Regions from separate parts of the Streptomyces sp. A01 genome, predicted to be linked through region 1. Evidence: riboswitches for the same ligand, from Rfam matches in the RefSeq annotation. Region 1 holds a riboswitch; each other region holds the start of a gene.
What was found. A riboswitch is a leader RNA that binds a small molecule or an ion and turns the genes downstream of it on or off. The one in region 1 is predicted to bind cyclic di-AMP.
Positions count from the first base shown of each region.

Region 1 (4,321 bases):
CAAGGAAGAGCGACTTCCGGCGATGGCTTCCCGCAAACGCCCCACGTGTGCCGTGTTCGTGCCGCTACGGTAAGTGCACGAGCTGGTCGCTGGGGGGCGCGGCGGGACATGGCCGGGAGGAGAGAAGACATGAGGCATTCACCACTGGGCGGGGATACTCCCGCCGGGCAGCTTGCGGGGCTGCTCGCCCGCGCCCAGAACGGCTTCGACATCGGCGACGCGATGCTCGAACGACTGCGTACTGCACTGATGCACCAGTCTGAGCTGCGCTCATGCCGCCAGTCCAACACTCGCTCAAGCCCGGTCGGCTGCAACACGTACCGGCATGTGTTCCTGCTCGCTGATGGCAGCAGCCTGTTGCTGTGGGAGCTGGAGCACAACACGGGCCTGGGCGGAGGCGCGCCCTCCGGAGGTGCGCCGGCGGCTGAGGCGGCTGGGGAGTCCAGTGCTGAGAGACCGGTCGAAGGGTGGCCGTCCGCCGACGGCCGGACCGGCGGGTGGTCCGGCGGGTGGTCCGACGGGTGGTCCGACGACGAGGTGCTGTACGAGCTGTACGCCGATGAGCGGGCACTGGAGATCGCCGAGCGGCGGGTGCACGAGCGGATCGGTGGCGCCATGTGGGACGAGATCGACAGCATTCCCTTTTGGTTGCCCGAGCAACTTCGTTCGCCCGTTGGTTCCTTCGCGCCGCGCCGTGCGTACGCGATCGACGATTCCCCCGACCACGCCCGCCGCGTACTGCGCCGCGCGGAGAATCCCGACCGCCCTGGTGATGACGTCCGCGAACTGCTCACGACGGCTCTCGCGCACGACATCGCCCTCGCCTCCAAGCCCCGGCACCGCAGCGGCGGCGCTGACACCACCTGGTGCCGCTTCTACGAGCACGCGTTTTTGCTCGTCGGCGGTGACGAACTCGTCCTGTGGGAGCTTGAGCACAACCTGACGCCGGACGGCCGCCTGGTGTGCGAGGTCTACCTCGACGAGGCGGCCGCCGAACTGGCGGCCGACCGGCACGCCCGCGCCCTCGGTGTCGAGCTGTAGCGGCGTAGAACGAGTGCTGTAGCGGCGCGCGAGCTGAGCGGCTGTAGCAGTGCGGCGCCGCGTCCCTTTCAACCTTTCTTCGAGTCTCTCTTTTCTAGTACGAGTCTCTCCTTCCATGAGTCTCCCTTTCTACGACTCTCTCCCTGGCCTCTTCCGGCCTTCCACTCGTCGCCGCCCCGTGCTGCCGACGCCCTCGTCCTCCGGCCCGGATCGGTGGCCTGCGGACCGCGGCCCGGTATGTGGCGGCGCAGACTGACGCGCGCGTCGGTGGGGACCTGTTCGCGGTCCAGGAGACCCCGCATGGGGTCCGGCTCCTCATCGGGGGCGTCCGGGGCAAGGGGCTGGGCGCGGTGGAGGCCGTCGCGGTCGTCATCGGCGCCTTCCGGGAGGCGGCGGAGCGGGAGAAGACCCTTGAGGGACTGGCCGACCGACTGGAGCGGGCCCTGCGACGGGAGAGGGCGCGGCGGATACGGGGACTGCGGCGGGTACGGGGACTTCGGCGGGTACGGAGATTTCGGTGGGTGCGGCGACGGCTGCGGCGGTGGCGGGTACGGCGACTGCGGTGAGTTCGGCTACCCCGAGGCTTTATCCGTCGCGTTGTGTAGTCGATCTTGACCCCTCCGCTAGACCGATGCCGTAGTGCAGTCAAGGGAGTGGTTTATTCCTGAGAAGCGCTTGGAAACACGCCGTGCTCTCTATTAACGTTCGATAACGCAGCGCGGTTGTCACTGTCGTCGCAAGAGGCGGCACCGTGCGCCGTCGCCGAATCCCGCGGGCGCAGCACCACGTGTCACACCACATGTGTCACACCAGCACATGGGTCACACGAGCTGTGCCAAGGGAACCGGGGAACCACACCTTGGGGTGAATCGGGCTGAACCAGGCCCGTAGGAGACCTTCCTGCTCCGAACCCGTCAGCTAACCCGGTAGGCGAGAAGGAAGGAAAGGAGCACGCCCCCGTGGCGTCCAACACGTCTGCCCTGGAAGAGACTTCCCCCGTCTACGACGGTTTTGACGGCCCCCCTGGCGAAGACTCTTGGGAGGAGTGGAATCCCACCGCGGAATCCATCGCCCCCGTTCGCGGCAGGCATCGCGTGGCCAAGCAGCGCGGCGGCACCATGGCGCGCAGCGGAGCCGTGCTCGGTGTCGGCGTCATCGCGGCGGTCGGCGCGGGCGGCATGGCGTCCGCCAAGGAACGCCCGAACACCCCCATATCCATGCCCGACCTCGCGCACGTCGCCGACGAGGTCATGGACACCGTGCCCGACGCCAGTGAGCTTCCCGGCGTCGGGTCGTTCGTGTCCGACGACTCCGGCGACTCTCCCGGTCAGGCCGACCCCACGGCGGGCACCCCGCTGACCCAGGCGGGCCTCACCACCGAGGAGTCGGCGAACGGCACCGCCAACGCGGGCGAGGCGCTGCGGACCCGCATCCTGCGGCAGGCCGAGTCCCAGCAGGCGGCGGCCGAGGCGGCCGAACGGGCGGCGGCCGAGAAGGCGGCGCAGGAGTCGGCGGCGGCGGAAGCGGCGCGTAAGAAGGCCGCCGAGGCGGAGAAGAAGAAGGCCGCCGAGGCCGAGGCCAAGCGCGAGGCCGCAGCGGAGGCCAAGCGGAAGGCCGAGGCGGAGCGGCGTGCCAAGCTCGCCGCGAGCTACTCGCTCCCCGTCGGCTCGTACACGCTGACCTCGTCGTTCGGCCAAGCGGGCGACATGTGGTCGGCGAACCACACCGGCCAGGACTTCGCCGCCCCGACCGGCACTCCGGTGAAGGCGGTGCACAGCGGCACCATCACGCAGGCCGGGTGGGCAGGCTCGTACGGATACCGCATCGTCCTCACGCTCAAGGACGGTACCGAGGTCTGGTACTGCCACCTGTCGTCGATGACGCGGACGTCCGGCGAGGTGACCACAGGCGACGTCATCGGCCGGGTCGGCGCCACCGGCAATGTCACCGGGGCGCATCTGCACCTGGAGGTCAGGCCGGGCGGCGGAGCTCCGATCGACCCGATGGCCTGGCTGCGCGAGCACGGCTTGCAGCCGTAGGGGCTGGGCAGCGGCCGCCGCCAGATGCGGTATGCGCCACGTGGCGTGCGGCGAGCGGCATGTGCCATGTGGCTGAAACGCGGCGATGATCGGCTGGAACATGTGGCGTCGTGAGTTCGTTGATCTACGCATGGCGGATCATGGAAACATCACGCGTACAGGTTCGCGCCGCATCGGCGAGGCAGACGTCTTTCCGCTGGCGCTCGGCGGCAACGTGTTCGGCTGGAGTGCCGACGAGCGCGAGTCCTTCGACGTCCTCGACGCCTATACGGCCGCGGGCGGCAACTTCATCGACACCGCCGACGTCTATTCGGCGTGGGTGCCGGGCAACGTGGGCGGCGAGTCCGAAACCATCATCGGCAACTGGCTGACGGCGCGCGGCAACCGCTCCGACGTCCTCATCGCCACGAAGGTGGGTGCCGGTCATCCGCAGCGGCGCGGGCTGGCCGGGGCCGCCATCAAGGCCGGTGTCGAGGCGTCCCTGGCTCGGCTGCGTACCGACTACATCGATCTCTACTACACCCACTACGACGACACGTCGGTGCCGGTGGAGGAGATCATCACGACCCTCGACGGCCTGGTGCGCGAGGGCAAGGTCCGGCAGATCGCTGCCTCCAACATCTCCCCCGAGCGGCTCAACGCTTCTCTGGAGTTCTCCGAGCGGGAGAATCTGGCCCGCTACGTAGCGCTGCAACCGCACTACAACCTCGTCTCCCGCGACACGTACGAGGGTGAGCTGGCCGCCGTGGCCGAGCGGCACGGGCTGGCAGCCGTTCCTTACTACTCGCTCGCCTCCGGCTTCCTCACCGGCAAGTACCGGCCGGGTGATGAAGGCGTAGAGAGCGTGCGGGCAGAGGGCGCCGCCAAGCATCTGCGGACCGAGCGTGGCCTGCGGGTGCTCGCGGCCCTGGACGCGGTCGCCGAGGCGCACGGCGCCGAACTCGCGACGGTGGCACTGGCGTGGCTGGCGGCGCAGCCGACGGTCGTCGCGCCGATCGCCAGCGCCCGCACCGTGGAGCAGCTGCCCGCCCTGCTGGCCGTCGCAGAGCTCACCCTCTCGGCTACGGAACTGGCGACGCTGACCGAGGCTTCGGCCTGAGACACGGCTTGAGCGCCACCCGGCTGCGCTCGCTGGCTGCGCTCGCGCAGAAGAGCACCGGCTCGCGCGCGACCGCCACGAAGCCGCTTCGCGGAGGGGCACGTGAGCGGGCTCAGCCGGGCACCGGCGCGGTGACGGGCGT
Region 1 is NZ_JBWLKN010000022.1:96,555-100,875, forward strand. Features, by position in the region: gene AC5P1B_RS26340 (DUF6227 family protein) at 130-1,041, shown strand; partial or broken gene AC5P1B_RS26345 (SpoIIE family protein phosphatase) at 1,239-1,508, shown strand; cyclic di-AMP (ydaO/yuaA leader) riboswitch at 1,865-1,989, shown strand; gene AC5P1B_RS26350 (M23 family metallopeptidase) at 2,001-3,080, shown strand; gene AC5P1B_RS26355 (aldo/keto reductase) at 3,211-4,179, shown strand.

Region 2 (4,321 bases), on a different contig from region 1:
TGTGCGGGAAGACTCCGTCTTCCAAGCCGGTCAGGAAGACGACGGGGAATTCGAGACCCTTCGCGGTGTGCAGGGTCATCAGCGTGATGACGCCGGAGCCCTCGGTGTCCTCGTCGGGGATCTGGTCGGAGTCGGCGACCAGCGCCACCTTCTCCAGGAAGTCGGCCAGCGTGCCGGTTACCGCACCACCGGCCTCGTCCTCATCGGTCTCGTCCTCAACGGTCCCGTCCGCGGCACCGGTCTCGTCCACGCCATCAAGATCGTCGGTGTCGGTGTCAGCGGCAGCAGGGGCACCAGCGTCGGCCAGCTCCGCGGCGTCAGACGCACTGGCGCCCGCCGCGTCCGCAGCCGCCGCCACAGCGGCAGCCGCCCCCGCGACGTCAGTCGGGTCAGCCACCTCTGTCGCCTCAGCACCAGACCCAGACCCAGACCCAGCATTCACAACAGCAGCCGGGCCGGAAGGACCGCCAGGTCCGCCCGCGCTCGGGCCGGCCGGAGCCGCCGACACGCCCCGCTCCTGCTCGAACTCCAGGGCCACTGCCGCCAGCTCCTGGAGGTTCTCCACGCGGGTCTCGTCCTGCGGGTCGGTGGAGGCCTGGAGCTCCGCGAGGTAGCCCGTGCGCTCCAGCACGGCTTCGAGGACCGTCGCGGGGCCCGCGCCCGATTCGACGATGGTTCGCAGGTCCTCCAGCAGGACATTGAACCGGCGGACGGCGTTGACGGAGCGCGCCGCCATCCCGTACGCCTCGTCCACGCGCCGCAGCGCCTGCGCGAACGAGATCTTCTCGCGCTGGGCGAGCGCGTCGATCATGGCTTCGGCGCGGTCGCCGATGCCGCGCTTGGGAACGTTGAGAATGCGCCGCAGGGGCACCGTGTCTTCCGGGTTCGCCAGGACGCGCAGGTACGCGAGGATGTCGCGGACCTCCTTGCGCTCGTAGAAGCGGACACCGCCGACGACCTTGTACGGCAGGCCGACCCGGATGAAGACTTCCTCGAAGACACGGGACTGCGCGTTCGTCCGGTAGAAGACGGCGACGTCGCCCGCCTTGGCTTCGCCCGCGTCCGAGAGCCGGTCGATCTCGTCGGCGATGAACTGCGCCTCGTCGTGCTCGGTGTCCGCGACGTAGCCGGTGATCGTGGCTCCGGCTCCGGCGTCCGTCCACAGGTTCTTAGGGCGGCGGTTCTCGTTGCGCTCGATGACGGCGTTGGCGGCGCTCAGGATCGTCTGCGACGAGCGGTAGTTCTGCTCAAGCAGGATGGTCGTCGCGTTGGGGTAATCCTCCTCGAACTGGAGGATGTTGCGGATCGTCGCACCCCGGAACGCGTAGATCGACTGGTCGGCGTCGCCGACCACGCAGAGCTCGGCGGCGGACTCGGGCGGGCCGACCAGCTCGCGCACAAGCGTGTACTGCGCGTGGTTCGTGTCCTGGTACTCGTCGACCAGCACGTGCCGGAAGCGGCGGCGGTAGTGCTCGGCGACGTCCGGGAACGCCTGGAGCAGGTGCACCGTCGTCATGATGATGTCGTCGAAGTCCAGCGCGTTGGCCTCGCGGAGCCGCGCCTGGTACATCGCGTACGCCTCGGCCAGGGTCTTCTCGAACCCTCCCGCGGACTCCGTCTGGGAGCTGCCCCCGCCAACCTGCCCGGCGAAGGTCTCCTCGTCGATGAGCTCGTTCTTGAGGTTGGAGATCTTCGCGCTGAAGGACTTCGGCGGGAAGCGCTTCGGGTCGAGATCGAGATCCCGGCAGACCAGCGCCATCAGCCGCTTCGAGTCGGCCGCGTCGTAGATCGAGAAGGACGACGTGAAGCCGAGCCGCTTCGACTCGCGGCGCAGGATGCGCACACACGCGCTGTGGAAGGTGGACACCCACATGGCGTTCGCCCGGGGGCCGACCAGCTCGGCGACGCGCTCCTTCATCTCGCCCGCGGCCTTGTTCGTGAAGGTGATCGCCAGGATCTCTCCCGCGTGCGCCCGCTGGGTGCCCAGCAGGTGCGCGATGCGGTGCGTGAGCACGCGGGTCTTGCCCGAGCCGGCCCCGGCGACGATCAGCAGCGGCGAGCCGGCATGCGCGACGGCGGCCCGCTGCTGGTCATTGAGCCCTTCCAGCAGCGCGGCCGGGTCGATGGCGGGCCGGGGCGCACCGTTGCGGTAGTACGCGTCGCGGTCGGCGGGCGCGCCGGAACCGCCCCCGGGCCCGGAGAGGTCCCAGCCCTCGAAGAGGTCGTGCGGGATCTGCTCCGGGGCCTGGCCGGCGGGGCCGCCGGGATCGTCCTCGGGGATCTCATGGTCCTCGGGCGGGGGCTCCTGGCCCGGCTTCTCAAGATCCGCCAGGAAGCTGTCATCAAAGAGGCTGCTCATCGCCAACCGAGTCTAGGCCGCCGCACTGACAACCCGCACAACCCTTTCGGGCAAATCGAACATCAGCCTTCACAGCCGCCCCACACATTGGCTACCGTGCTCGCTCATGGCGGCCCGTATCCCCGTCGGCGACAGCGTCGGCAACGGGTGGCCCGCGCCGAGTCTGGTCCGTCAGCAGGCGGCCGGAGCCGGGGACCCACCTTCCTCACCTCCTCCGGGAGGAGAGGCCAGCATCACCGGGGTGAATCGGCCCGTACCCCCACGTGCGGACCGTAGGGCAGCCTTCCTCCCCTGTCATGTACGCCGCCGACACCGATCGCGTCAGCGGCATCCTTGACGGGGGCAGCCCGAACCCGACAGCTAACCCGGTAGGCGGTCCACGGAAGGAGTCGCCTCCCTTGGCGTCGCACCGCAAACCCCGGGCACGGGGGCTGGAAGCCAGTTCCAGTCGCCGTACCGCTATCGGCCTGACCACGGCCGCTCTCGCCTCTCTCACCCTCCTCTCGCAGACGTCGGCGAACGCCGCTCCCGGCGAGCCGAAGCCCTCGGTCGAGGAGGTGAAGAAGAAGGTCGACAAGCTCTACCAGCAGGCGGGCACGGCCACGCAGGAGTACAACGCGGCCAAGGAGCGCACCGACGGCCAGCGGGTCAAGGCGGACAAACTGCTGGATGACGTGGCCGAGCGCACCGAGAAGGTCAACGAGGCCCGCCGCAAGCTCGGCGCCCTCGCCACAGCCCAGTACCGGACCGGCGGAATGAGCTCGACCGCGACCCTGCTGCTGGCCTCCGACGCGAAGAGCCTCTTCGACCAGTCACACCTGATGGACCGGATGACCGGGCGGCAGCAGCAGGCCATCAAGGACTACCAGACCCAGCAGGCCGACGCCGCGGCCAAGCGGGGCAAGGCCGCGCGAAGCCTCGACTCGCTCACCCGGTCGCAGAACGAGCTGAAGGCCAAGAAGCGGTCCGTCCAGACCAAGCTGACCGAGGCCAGACAGCTGCTGTCGAAGCTGACCGCGGCGGAGAAGGCGCGACTGGCCGAGCTGGAGCGCGAGAAGGAAGCCGAGGCCAAGCGGAAGGCCGAGGAGCTGGCCCGTAAGCAGGCCGAGAAGGAGCGCGCGGAGGCCGCGGAACGCAAGCGCCAGGAAGAGCGCGAGAACAACGGCGGCTCGGGCGACGGAACAGGCAGCGGAACGGGCAACGGGACAGGGGAAGGAACCGGCGACGACCCCGGTGGCAGCACCAGCCCCGGCTCGGGCGACACGACCGACCCCTCCGATCCCGCCGACTCGTCCTACGACGCGAAGGCGAAGAAGGCGATCAGCTTCGCCCGGGCGCAGATAGGCAAGCCGTACGTGTGGGGCGCCACCGGCCCCAATTCGTACGACTGCTCCGGCCTGACCCAGGGCGCGTGGAAGTCGGCCGGGGTGACCCTGCCGCGTACCACCTGGGACCAGGTGAAGGTCGGCAAGCGCGTGTCCACATCCAGCCTCAAGCCGGGCGACCTCGTCTTCTTCTACGACGACATCAGCCACGTCGGCCTGTACATCGGCGGCGGCAAGATGATCCACGCGCCGAAGCCCGGTGCGAACGTGCGGGTCGAGTCGATCTACTACATGCCGATCTACGGGAACGTCCGCCCGGCCTGACGCGGAGCACTGACGCGGAGCACTGACAAGCGCCGACGCGGAGCGGGACGCAGGGCGCAGGCTCGTCCTCTTCTCCGGAGACCCCCGCGGTCTCCTGATGAGGGCGGGCCTGCCGCCGCGCTCAGCTGGTGCCGCTCACGCCGTGCCCTGCTGGTGCCCTGCTGCTCGGTGAGCCGTCCGCCAGGGCTGCGGCTCGACAGCCCTGTGTCTCGACAGCCGTGCGTGACGCGCCCGTGCCGCCGCAGGTCACACCCACAGCACGGCGATGAACGTATTGGCGACCGTGAGCAACCCGATCGTGCCGAAGACGGTG
Region 2 is NZ_JBWLKN010000006.1:5,617-9,937, forward strand. Features, by position in the region: gene AC5P1B_RS09535 (ATP-dependent DNA helicase) at 1-2,359, opposite strand, end outside; cyclic di-AMP (ydaO/yuaA leader) riboswitch at 2,505-2,749, shown strand; gene AC5P1B_RS09540 (C40 family peptidase) at 2,758-4,008, shown strand; gene AC5P1B_RS09545 (hypothetical protein) at 4,255-4,321, opposite strand, start outside.
Region 2: it holds a riboswitch for cyclic di-AMP, as region 1 does, so the genes downstream of both, AC5P1B_RS09540 (C40 family peptidase) here and AC5P1B_RS26350 (M23 family metallopeptidase) in region 1, are expected to answer to the same signal.

Region 3 (4,321 bases), on a different contig from region 1:
GCCGATCACACCGGCCGAGGAACCCGAGGCGGCCGAGCCGACGGAGCCGACCGACGTGGTCGAGGCCGATGACAACGCAGCGAGCGAAGAAGGGGCCGACCGGTGAGCGACGCCGCAGCCACGACCGCGACCCAGACGAACGCGACCAACGCCACCAACGCGACGGACACAGCCGTGACCAGCATGGAATTCCACCCCCAGCCACAGCCGGGCGAGGCCAGGCCATGGGCCTTCCCCGCCCCCGAGCGCGGCGGGCTGCCCAACGGCCTCACCGTGCTCCGCTGCCACCGCCCCGGCCAGCAGGTCGTCGCGGTCGAGGTCAACCTCGCCGCGCCGCTCGAAGCCGAGCCGAAGGGGCTCGACGGCGTTGCCACGATCATGGCCCGGGCGCTGTCCGAGGGGACCGACAAGCACGCGGCCGAGGACTTCGCCGCCGAGCTGGAGCGCTGCGGTGCGACGCTCGACGCGTACGCCGACCACCCCGGCATCCGCGTCTCCCTGGAGGTCCCGGCGTCCCGGCTGCACAAGGCGCTCGGCCTGCTCGCCGACGCGCTGCGCGCCCCCGCCTTCCCCGACGGCGAGATCGAGCGGCTGGTCCGCAACCGGCTCGACGAGATCCCGCATGAGCTGGCCAACCCGGCCCGCCGTGCCGCGATGGCCCTGTCCAAGGAGCTGTTCGCGGCCGACTCCCGGATGTCCCGGCCCCGCCAGGGCACCGAGGACACCGTGCGGGACATCGACGCCGCCGCCGTGCGCGCCTTCTACGCGGCGCACGTGCGCCCGGCGACGGCCACCGTCGTGGTCGTCGGCGACCTGACCGGCGTCGACCTCGACGAGGCGCTGGCCGACACCCTCGGCGCCTGGACGGGGGACATGGCCGAGCCCCGGCCCGTGCCCGCCGTGTCCGCCGACGACACCGGCCGTGTCGTCATCGTGGACCGCCCCGGCGCCGTCCAGACGCAGCTGCTCATCGGCCGGGTCGGCGCGGACCGGCACGACCAGGTCTGGCCCGCCCAGGTGCTCGGCACGTACTGCCTCGGCGGCACGCTCACCTCGCGTCTCGACCGGGTGCTGCGGGAGGAGAAGGGCTACACCTACGGCGTCCGCGCGTTCGCCCAGGTCATGCGCTCCACCCCGGACGGCTCCGGGGCGTCGCTGCTGGCCCTCAGCGGTTCGGTGGCCACCGAGGTCACCGGACCGGCCCTGGACGACGCCTGGAAGGTGCTGCGCACCCTGGCGGCCGAGGGTCTGACCGACGACGAGCGCGATGTGGCCGTGCAGAACCTCGTGGGCGTCGCCCCGCTGAAGTTCGAGACCGCCGCCTCCGTCGCGGGCACCCTCGCCGACCAGGTCGAGCAGCATCTGCCGGACGACTACCAGGCCCGGCTGTACGCGCGACTCGCGCAGACCGGCACGGTCGAGGCGACGGCCGCTGTCGTCAACGCCTTCCCGGTGGACCGCCTGGTGACGGTGCTGGTCGGTGACGCCTCGGTCATCGAGGAGCCGGTCAAGGCGCTGGGCATCGGCGACGTGCGGGTGGTCACGGGCTGACCCCTGGCCCGCCCGGGGCGGCTCCTGGCGGGCCGCCCTCTCTCGCCCTGTCCGGCTGCCGCGGCGGGCCGCCTCCGGGCCGTCCGGCGCTCCGTTCCGACCCGGTCCGGAGGTGTCGTACCGGCGCGCGCTCAGCGGCAGTCGGGGTGGGCGGCGGGACAAAGCGGGCGAGGAGGCCCTGGTGTCGTACGCGACACCAGGGCCTTCGGTATGTCCGGTTTGCTGGAGAGGCTGCCTGTCTGCCGTGTGGCGTACGCAACAAACAGCCTGTTCTGTTTGCCGTTCGAAAGACGTCCCGCTTAGCGTCAATCCGGTTGTCCGTCAGAAACCAGTCACAACCGTGGCGCCGGGCAGCCATCGCCGAGTCCCCGTACGGCGCGAGCCAGGGGAGCCGGGGACCCATATGTCCCCTGGGGTGAATCGGTCACCATCCCGCGAGGGTGTGGTGCCCGTAGGAGACCTTCCTGCTCCGAACCCGTCAGCTAACCCGGTAGGCGAGAAGGAAGGAAAGGAGTACGCCTGCCCATGGCGTTCACCCGTGCCCCCGGTCGGCATCGCCGTCCCAGCCGCTTGTCCCGTAACACCGCGAGCGTCGCCGGCATAGCCACCCTCGCCGCCACCGGAGTCGTCGCCGGTATCGCCGCCCCCGCGATGGCCGCCTCAGGACCGGACACCACCGAGGCCGAGGACACCGGCCTCCACCAGGCGATCGCCGTCGACGAGGCCATCGCCGACCAGATCGGCGCCCAGGCCGACGCCCAGTACACGGCCGCCGAGCAGGCCGCCGCCAAGCTGAAGGCCGAGGAAGAGGCGCGCGAGCAGGCCAAGGAGTACGCCGCCGAGGCCAAGAAGAAGGCCGACGAGTCCAAGCGCAAGGCCGCCGCCGAGGCCGCGAAGAAGAAGGCCGCGGCGAAGAAGGCCGCCGCCGAGGCCGCCAGTGAGCGCTCCGAGGACACCGCACGTCCCGCCCGCTCCGCCGAGCGCCCGGCCCTCGGCTCGTACGTCTCCCCGATCGCGGGCAGCTACGTCTCCACCCAGTACCAGGCGTCCGGTGGTGCCTGGTCCTCCGGCAGCCACACCGGTGTGGACTTCCACGCCGCCTCCGGCACCTCGGTCCGCGCTGTGGGCTCGGGCACCGTCGTCGAGGCGGGCTGGGGCGGCGCGTACGGCAACAACATCGTGATCAAGATGAACGACGGCACGTACACCCAGTACGGCCACCTGTCGTCCGTCGGCGTCTCGGTCGGCCAGACGGTCACCCCGGGCCAGCAGATCGGCCTCTCCGGCAGCACGGGCAACTCCAGCGGCCCGCACCTGCACTTCGAGGCCCGCACCTCCGCCGAGTACGGCTCGGACATCGACCCCGTGGCGTACCTGCGGTCGCACGGCGTCAGCGTCTGACCGGCCCAGGCGGCTGTCCGGCACGCGCCCGTCCCGCCGGCAGCCACCCGCGAGGCGTCCCCCTCGCCACCCGCTCCGCTCACCGAAGGCCCCGGCTCCCCAGCCGGGGCCTTCGGCGTCGCCATGGCCAAAAAATATCCATGAAATCCCCGGGTCCGTCGGAAATACCGCCGCCTTCGAATACAGTTGCTGGACAGACATCAAAAGGGCGAGTTTCGCGGGGATTAAAGCGGAGGTTCGACAATGGGGGACCGTACGATTTCCGCGCACGTGGTATGCGTGGCGATCCGCGACGACATCGTGTCAGGGACCTTCGCCCCCGGCAGCAGGCTGACCGAGGAGCTGCTCGCCCGGCGCTACGGAGTCTCCCGGGTCCCGGTGCGCGAGGCGCTGCGCACGCTGGAGTCGGAGGGCTTCGTGGCCACGCGCAGGCACGCGGGCGCGTGCGTCGCGCGGCCCACCGAGCGGGAGGCCGCCGATCTGCTGGAACTGCGGGCGCTGGTGGAGCCGCTGGGCGCGGCCCGTGCGGCGCAGCGCCGCACCGAGGCGCACCTCAAGGTGTTGCGGGGGCTGGTCCGGCTCGGCCAGGAGCGCGCCCAGCGGGGGCAGCTGAGCGAGCTGAGGCCGCTGGGGGAGTGGTTCCACGAGACGCTCGCCCAGGCGTCGGGCAGCCCCAGCCTCGCGGCGCTGCTGACCCAGCTGCGCCGCAAGATCACCTGGTTGTACGCGGTCCAGCCGCCGGTGCGCGCCACCCAGTCGTGGACGGAGTACGGGGCGCTGGTGGACGCCGTGGGACGGAGCGACCCGGAGCGGGCCCGCTCGCTCGTCACGGCGCAAGCGGAACGCGCGCGGGCCGGGTACCGGCTTCGCAGCGCGGTCCAGGTGAGTTATTCGAAACATGTTGTCAACACCGCGAGTGCTCACCATTAACGGCCGTCCCGTATACAACGCACAGTAATTCGCGCGTCGGCCTCAGGTCATTCCGCGCCAATAAACAACAAAGCCGCGGTGACCTGAATTCTGGTCGCCGCGGCCGTGTCGTGAGTGGAAAAGCGAATCAGACCGTCTCCGGAAGCTCCTCAAGTCCCTCGGAGACCAGCTTCGCGAGGCGGTCGAGCGCGGCCTCGGCGGCGTCGTCCTCGGAGGCCAGCACGATCTCCTCGCCGCCCTGGGCGCCAAGCCCGAGCACGGCGAGCATCGACGCGGCGTTGACCGGGGTGCCGTCCGTCTTGGCGATCGTCACGGGGACGCCGGCGGCGGTCGCGGCGCGGACGAAGATCGACGCGGGGCGGGCGTGCAGGCCCTCGGCCCAGCCGACGGTGACGCGGCGCTCAACCATGGTGTTGCCCTTCAGGTCGTTACTGTTGTC
Region 3 is NZ_JBWLKN010000021.1:65,667-69,987, reverse strand. Features, by position in the region: gene AC5P1B_RS25650 (M16 family metallopeptidase) at 1-106, shown strand, start outside; gene AC5P1B_RS25645 (M16 family metallopeptidase) at 184-1,551, shown strand; cyclic di-AMP (ydaO/yuaA leader) riboswitch at 1,900-2,062, shown strand; gene AC5P1B_RS25640 (M23 family metallopeptidase) at 2,077-2,952, shown strand; gene AC5P1B_RS25635 (GntR family transcriptional regulator) at 3,196-3,882, shown strand; gene AC5P1B_RS25630 (HPr family phosphocarrier protein) at 4,010-4,291, opposite strand.
Region 3: it holds a riboswitch for cyclic di-AMP, as region 1 does, so the genes downstream of both, AC5P1B_RS25640 (M23 family metallopeptidase) here and AC5P1B_RS26350 (M23 family metallopeptidase) in region 1, are expected to answer to the same signal.

Region 4 (4,321 bases), on a different contig from region 1:
CGGGTCGCGGTACGTCTGCGGTGTCCACGTCGGCATGGTGCCAGCCGCCGCCCCGGCCTCCGCCTCGCTGACCAATCCTTGTCGGGATTGCCCATTCGCCTTGCCAACTGCCTGGCCATGGGCTGCGCCCCCGCACCACCGGCCCAGCGTGGGCAGCCGGGATGTCGCGGGTTAGCGTGCCTGCTGACAGCGGCGGCGGAGGGGAGACATGCGTGATCGTCTGGGTGAACGGGGCTTTCGGCAGCGGGAAGACCACCCTGGTCGGCGAATTGCACCGGCGCTGGCCCGCGCCGTTGGTGTACGACCCCGAGCACGTCGGTTATCTGCTGCGGGAGATCGTGGACGTGCCGACCGGTGACTTCCAGGATCTCAGGCTGTGGCGGCGGCAGGTGGCGTCCGTCGCCCTCGGACTGGTCGAGGAGTACGAGCGGCCGGTCCTCGCCCCCATGACGCTGGTCGACCCGGGGTACATGGACGAGATCTTCGGCGCGTTCCGGGAGGCGGGAGTGGCTCTGCACCACTTCTTCCTCAAGGTCCCGCCGGAGGTGCTTGCCGCACGGATCGACGCGCGCGTGGTCGCGCCGGGGGACCCGGAGCGCGATGAGGCGGCGCGTCAGTGGGGGAAGGCGCAGATCGCGCGGTGCGCGGCCGCCGTCGACACCTTGCCCGCCGACACCGTTCTCCTGGACGGCGAACGGCCCGCGCACGAGCTGGCCGACGAGGTGCTGACCCTGGTCGGCGCCGACCGCTGACGATCGGCGAGTGCGGCCCCGGCCCCGGTCTCGGCCAACGAGAGTGCCCCTCCTCGCCACATGCGGCGAGGAGGGGCACTGGGACGTCAGGAGTGACGCGTGAGCCATAGTGGGCTCAGAGGTTGACGCCCTTGGCACGGAGGTAGGCGATGGGGTCGATGTCCGACCCGTAGCCGGCACCGCTGCGGACCTCGAAGTGCAGGTGCGGGCCGCTGCTGTTGCCGGTGCTGCCCGACAGGCCGATCTGCTGGCCGGAGGTGACCGACTGCCCGGCGGACACGGACAGCTGCGACAGGTGCGCGTACTGGCTGTACCTGCCGTCGGCGTGACGGATCACGACCTCGTTGCCGTACGCGCCGCCGGAAGCGGCGGAGACGACCTCACCAGCACCGATGGCCTTGACCTGGGTGCCGGTCGACACCGGGAAGTCAACGCCGGTGTGGTAGCCGCTGGACCAGCTGCCGCCCGACTGGTGGTACGGGGTCCCCAGGGTGGTGTTGGCCACCGGCGCGGTGAACCCGGACGACGAGGGCTGCTCGGCCTTGGCCGGTGCGGGCTTCGACTCGGCCTTCGGCGCCGCCGCCTTGGGCTTCGCCGCCTGCGGCTTCGGGGTGGCCGGGGCCTTGCCCTCGCCCGGCAGGCTCAGCTTCTGACCGGGGTAGATCAGGTCCGGGTCGGACCCGACGACGTCCTCGTTGGCGTTGTAGACGGCGCGCCAGCCGCCCTCGATGCCCTCAGCGTTGGCGATCTTGAAGAGGGTGTCGTGGGTCCGCACGGTGTACGAGTCGCCGTGTACGGGCTTCGCCCTCTCGGCGCGGGCGGCGGGCTTGCTGTCGGCCTTCGGCGCGGGCGCGGGACGCGCGTCGCGGGTCGTCGGGGCCTTCTCCTTGGTGCCGTTCGGCGCGATCTGGGGAGCCTCGCCACCAGCGGTGAGACCGGCCTTGCCCGAGCACACCGGCCAGGCGCCCGGGCCCTGGCTGGCCAGGACCTTCTCGGCGATGGCGATCTGCTGGTCCTTGGTGGCCAGGTCGGCGCGCGGGGCGTAAGCGGTGCCGCCGAACTCCCGCCAGGTGCTCTCGGTGAACTGCAGGCCACCGTAGAAGCCGTTACCCGTGTTGATGCTCCAGTTGCCAGTGCTCTCGCACTCGGCGACCTTGTCCCAGGTATCGACCGAAGCGGCGTTCGCCTGGGTCGCGCCCAGGAACGGGATGGCCAGACCGGCGCCGCCCGCGGTCAGGGCGAGCGAGATCCGCGCGAGGCGGCCGGTGGTGATACGGCGGTGGCGTCCACGACTAGACATAGGGGTGTTTCCTCTCCTATGCCTACGAGGTGAGCTGTCGGATTCGGGCTGGAGTTGCCCGGACGCACATTGCCGCGGCTTACGCCGCCTCGCGTCTTCACCCCTAGCCGTACCGCGAAAAGCACGGTCCGGCGCTTACCTGGTTCCCCCGCTCTTGCCGTGATCAGTCGAGGTTTCTCCGCGGCCGGCGGCAAGATTCGGCATTCCGGCTGCGGATTCCCGCCTGCGTTTCAGCGGGGCGCCAAAGTAAACACATGAATTTCTCCGCGACAAGCTTGATCAAGCAACTGGAGATCCACTACGGCACATTCGGGCGGCCCGACATCACGCTGTGCATGAGATCCATTTCTCACAGCAATAAGCGACCGCAGCGATCATCGATAAGTTTCCTGCGTACGGGCACGATTGACGATTGCCGAATTCAGACGGACGCACCGAGTAACAGGTTGCCTCGCAATTCAGTGAGCTGCGTCACTGGCGCCCGAGATGCCCCAATGGTCCGGTTTCGCGTCAGGTCCGCTAGCGCGCTCCAGGCGCCTGGAAGCACTGGCGCGGCGCTTTGCCCGCCGGGTCGAGGCACAGCCTCATGTCCCCCGGCCCGGCGGCCGGCGCCATCGGCGTGAAGCGGTAGCCGCGATCCGCGTACGCGTCATTGGTCTCCACCCGCTTCAGGGCGGTTCCCGCCACCGACATCGCTATCCGGTCCCCCTGCTCTCCCTGCACCAGCCGCCCCCACGCCGCCGCGCATGCCTCGCTGTACCGGATCTGCACCCGCCGCCCCCCGGCGGCCGCCTTGTCCAGCACCGTCACCGCCCGCCCCCATCCACGCACCCCAGCGCCAGCGGGTCCCCACCGTCGCAGGACTCTCCGTGGCAGGACTCTCCGTGGCAGGACTCTCCGTGGCAGCCGGGCGGCGCGGCCGCCGTCGGCGACCGCGACCGTCCGGCGGACGGTCGCCGTCCGCGCCGACCGCCGTCACGCTGATCACTCCAGCCGCGACGGCAGCCACCCCGGCGCAGCCCCCCGCCACCAGCACCGCCAGCCTGGGGCCCGTTCGCTCCCCCCGTGACTGCCCTGCGGCGCTCCCGGGCGGGGCGGCCGCGCGGCACTCGCCGTGCACGCCGTACCGCTCCCGTTCGGTACGGCGCCTCTCGCCCTCGGCCGTCAACCGGGCCCGGCCGCTCCAGGCCGCGTCCGCCAGTTCCCACAGCGCCACCAGCCGCCCGGTGGGCTCACCCGCCAGTCGGCACAGCGCGACCACGGCCTCCCGCGGCGGCGGCTTCTCCCCGCTGAGGTATCACGCCCATGACGACTTGCTGTACGGGGTCCTGGTCGCCAGGGAGGCGAGGCTGAGTCCGCTGCGATCTTTTAACTTGCGCAACTGAATGATGAGTTGCGCCACCCGGTGATCCAGAGAAGCAGGCAGTTCTTTCCAACGCGGCATGTTCCACTCCACACGCGTCGACATTCCTTGAGGCGCCGTGCCCCTATGCCGAGGACGACATCACATTCCCGCCTCCGGTTCCCACCGAGAAGCGGCCATTCTGGGATGCGAACACCGCCGATGTCCCAGCGTCGTCCCATCGCGGCGTCTCCCCGGGCAGCGTCCCAGCAGGTCAGCGCGTGGGACGACTCAGCGGCGACCAACTGGGCCTGCGGCTCTCGTCGTTGGCCGCCACGCCACGGCATCATCTGTGGTGCACACCGGACGGGGAGGAAAACGCACATCATGAACGTACGTAAGAGCCTCGCTCTGTCGGCGGCGACACCGTGCTCGGCGGAGGACTCGCCCTGACCCCGCTCTCCGGCGCGATCGCCGCGGAATCTACGACCCAGCCTCGGACAACCACCGCGGCCCAGGCCCAGCTCCCGGCAGGGGACGGGGTCGAAGCAGCCGCCAAGTGGCACCGCCTGTGGGGCCCCAGGGCGCATACGTGTGGGCCTCCTCGAAGTACTGATCCATCTGATCGGCGCCCACAAGCGGCAGCCTCCTGCGCACGGGGGAGAGACCCGACGCAGCCATAGGGGTCTCGCACGTCGTCCCGCCGGCCATCCGGCGGGACGGCGTGCTGTCGGCTGTCGGCTGTCGGCTGTCGGCTGTCGGCTGTCCACGGTAGAAGGCCCATGGGGCCAGGGACCGATCACCGATCAGGTAGGGCGGCAGCCGCATGTGACGGCGGCGGCGTACGCGAACGGCGCCGCCGCCCGTGCGGCTCGCGCTGTTCGCTACGGGGTGCGGGAGAAGGAGCGGCGGTAGGCGCGGGGCGGC
Region 4 is NZ_JBWLKN010000013.1:49,348-53,668, forward strand. Features, by position in the region: gene AC5P1B_RS19035 (sigma-70 family RNA polymerase sigma factor) at 1-28, opposite strand, end outside; gene AC5P1B_RS19040 (AAA family ATPase) at 213-752, shown strand; gene AC5P1B_RS19045 (transglycosylase family protein) at 868-2,052, opposite strand; cyclic di-AMP (ydaO/yuaA leader) riboswitch at 2,060-2,255, opposite strand; gene AC5P1B_RS19050 (DUF2690 domain-containing protein) at 2,572-2,862, opposite strand; gene AC5P1B_RS19055 (hypothetical protein) at 3,350-3,508, opposite strand; gene AC5P1B_RS19060 (GlxA family transcriptional regulator) at 4,279-4,321, opposite strand, start outside.
Region 4: it holds a riboswitch for cyclic di-AMP, as region 1 does, so the genes downstream of both, AC5P1B_RS19045 (transglycosylase family protein) here and AC5P1B_RS26350 (M23 family metallopeptidase) in region 1, are expected to answer to the same signal.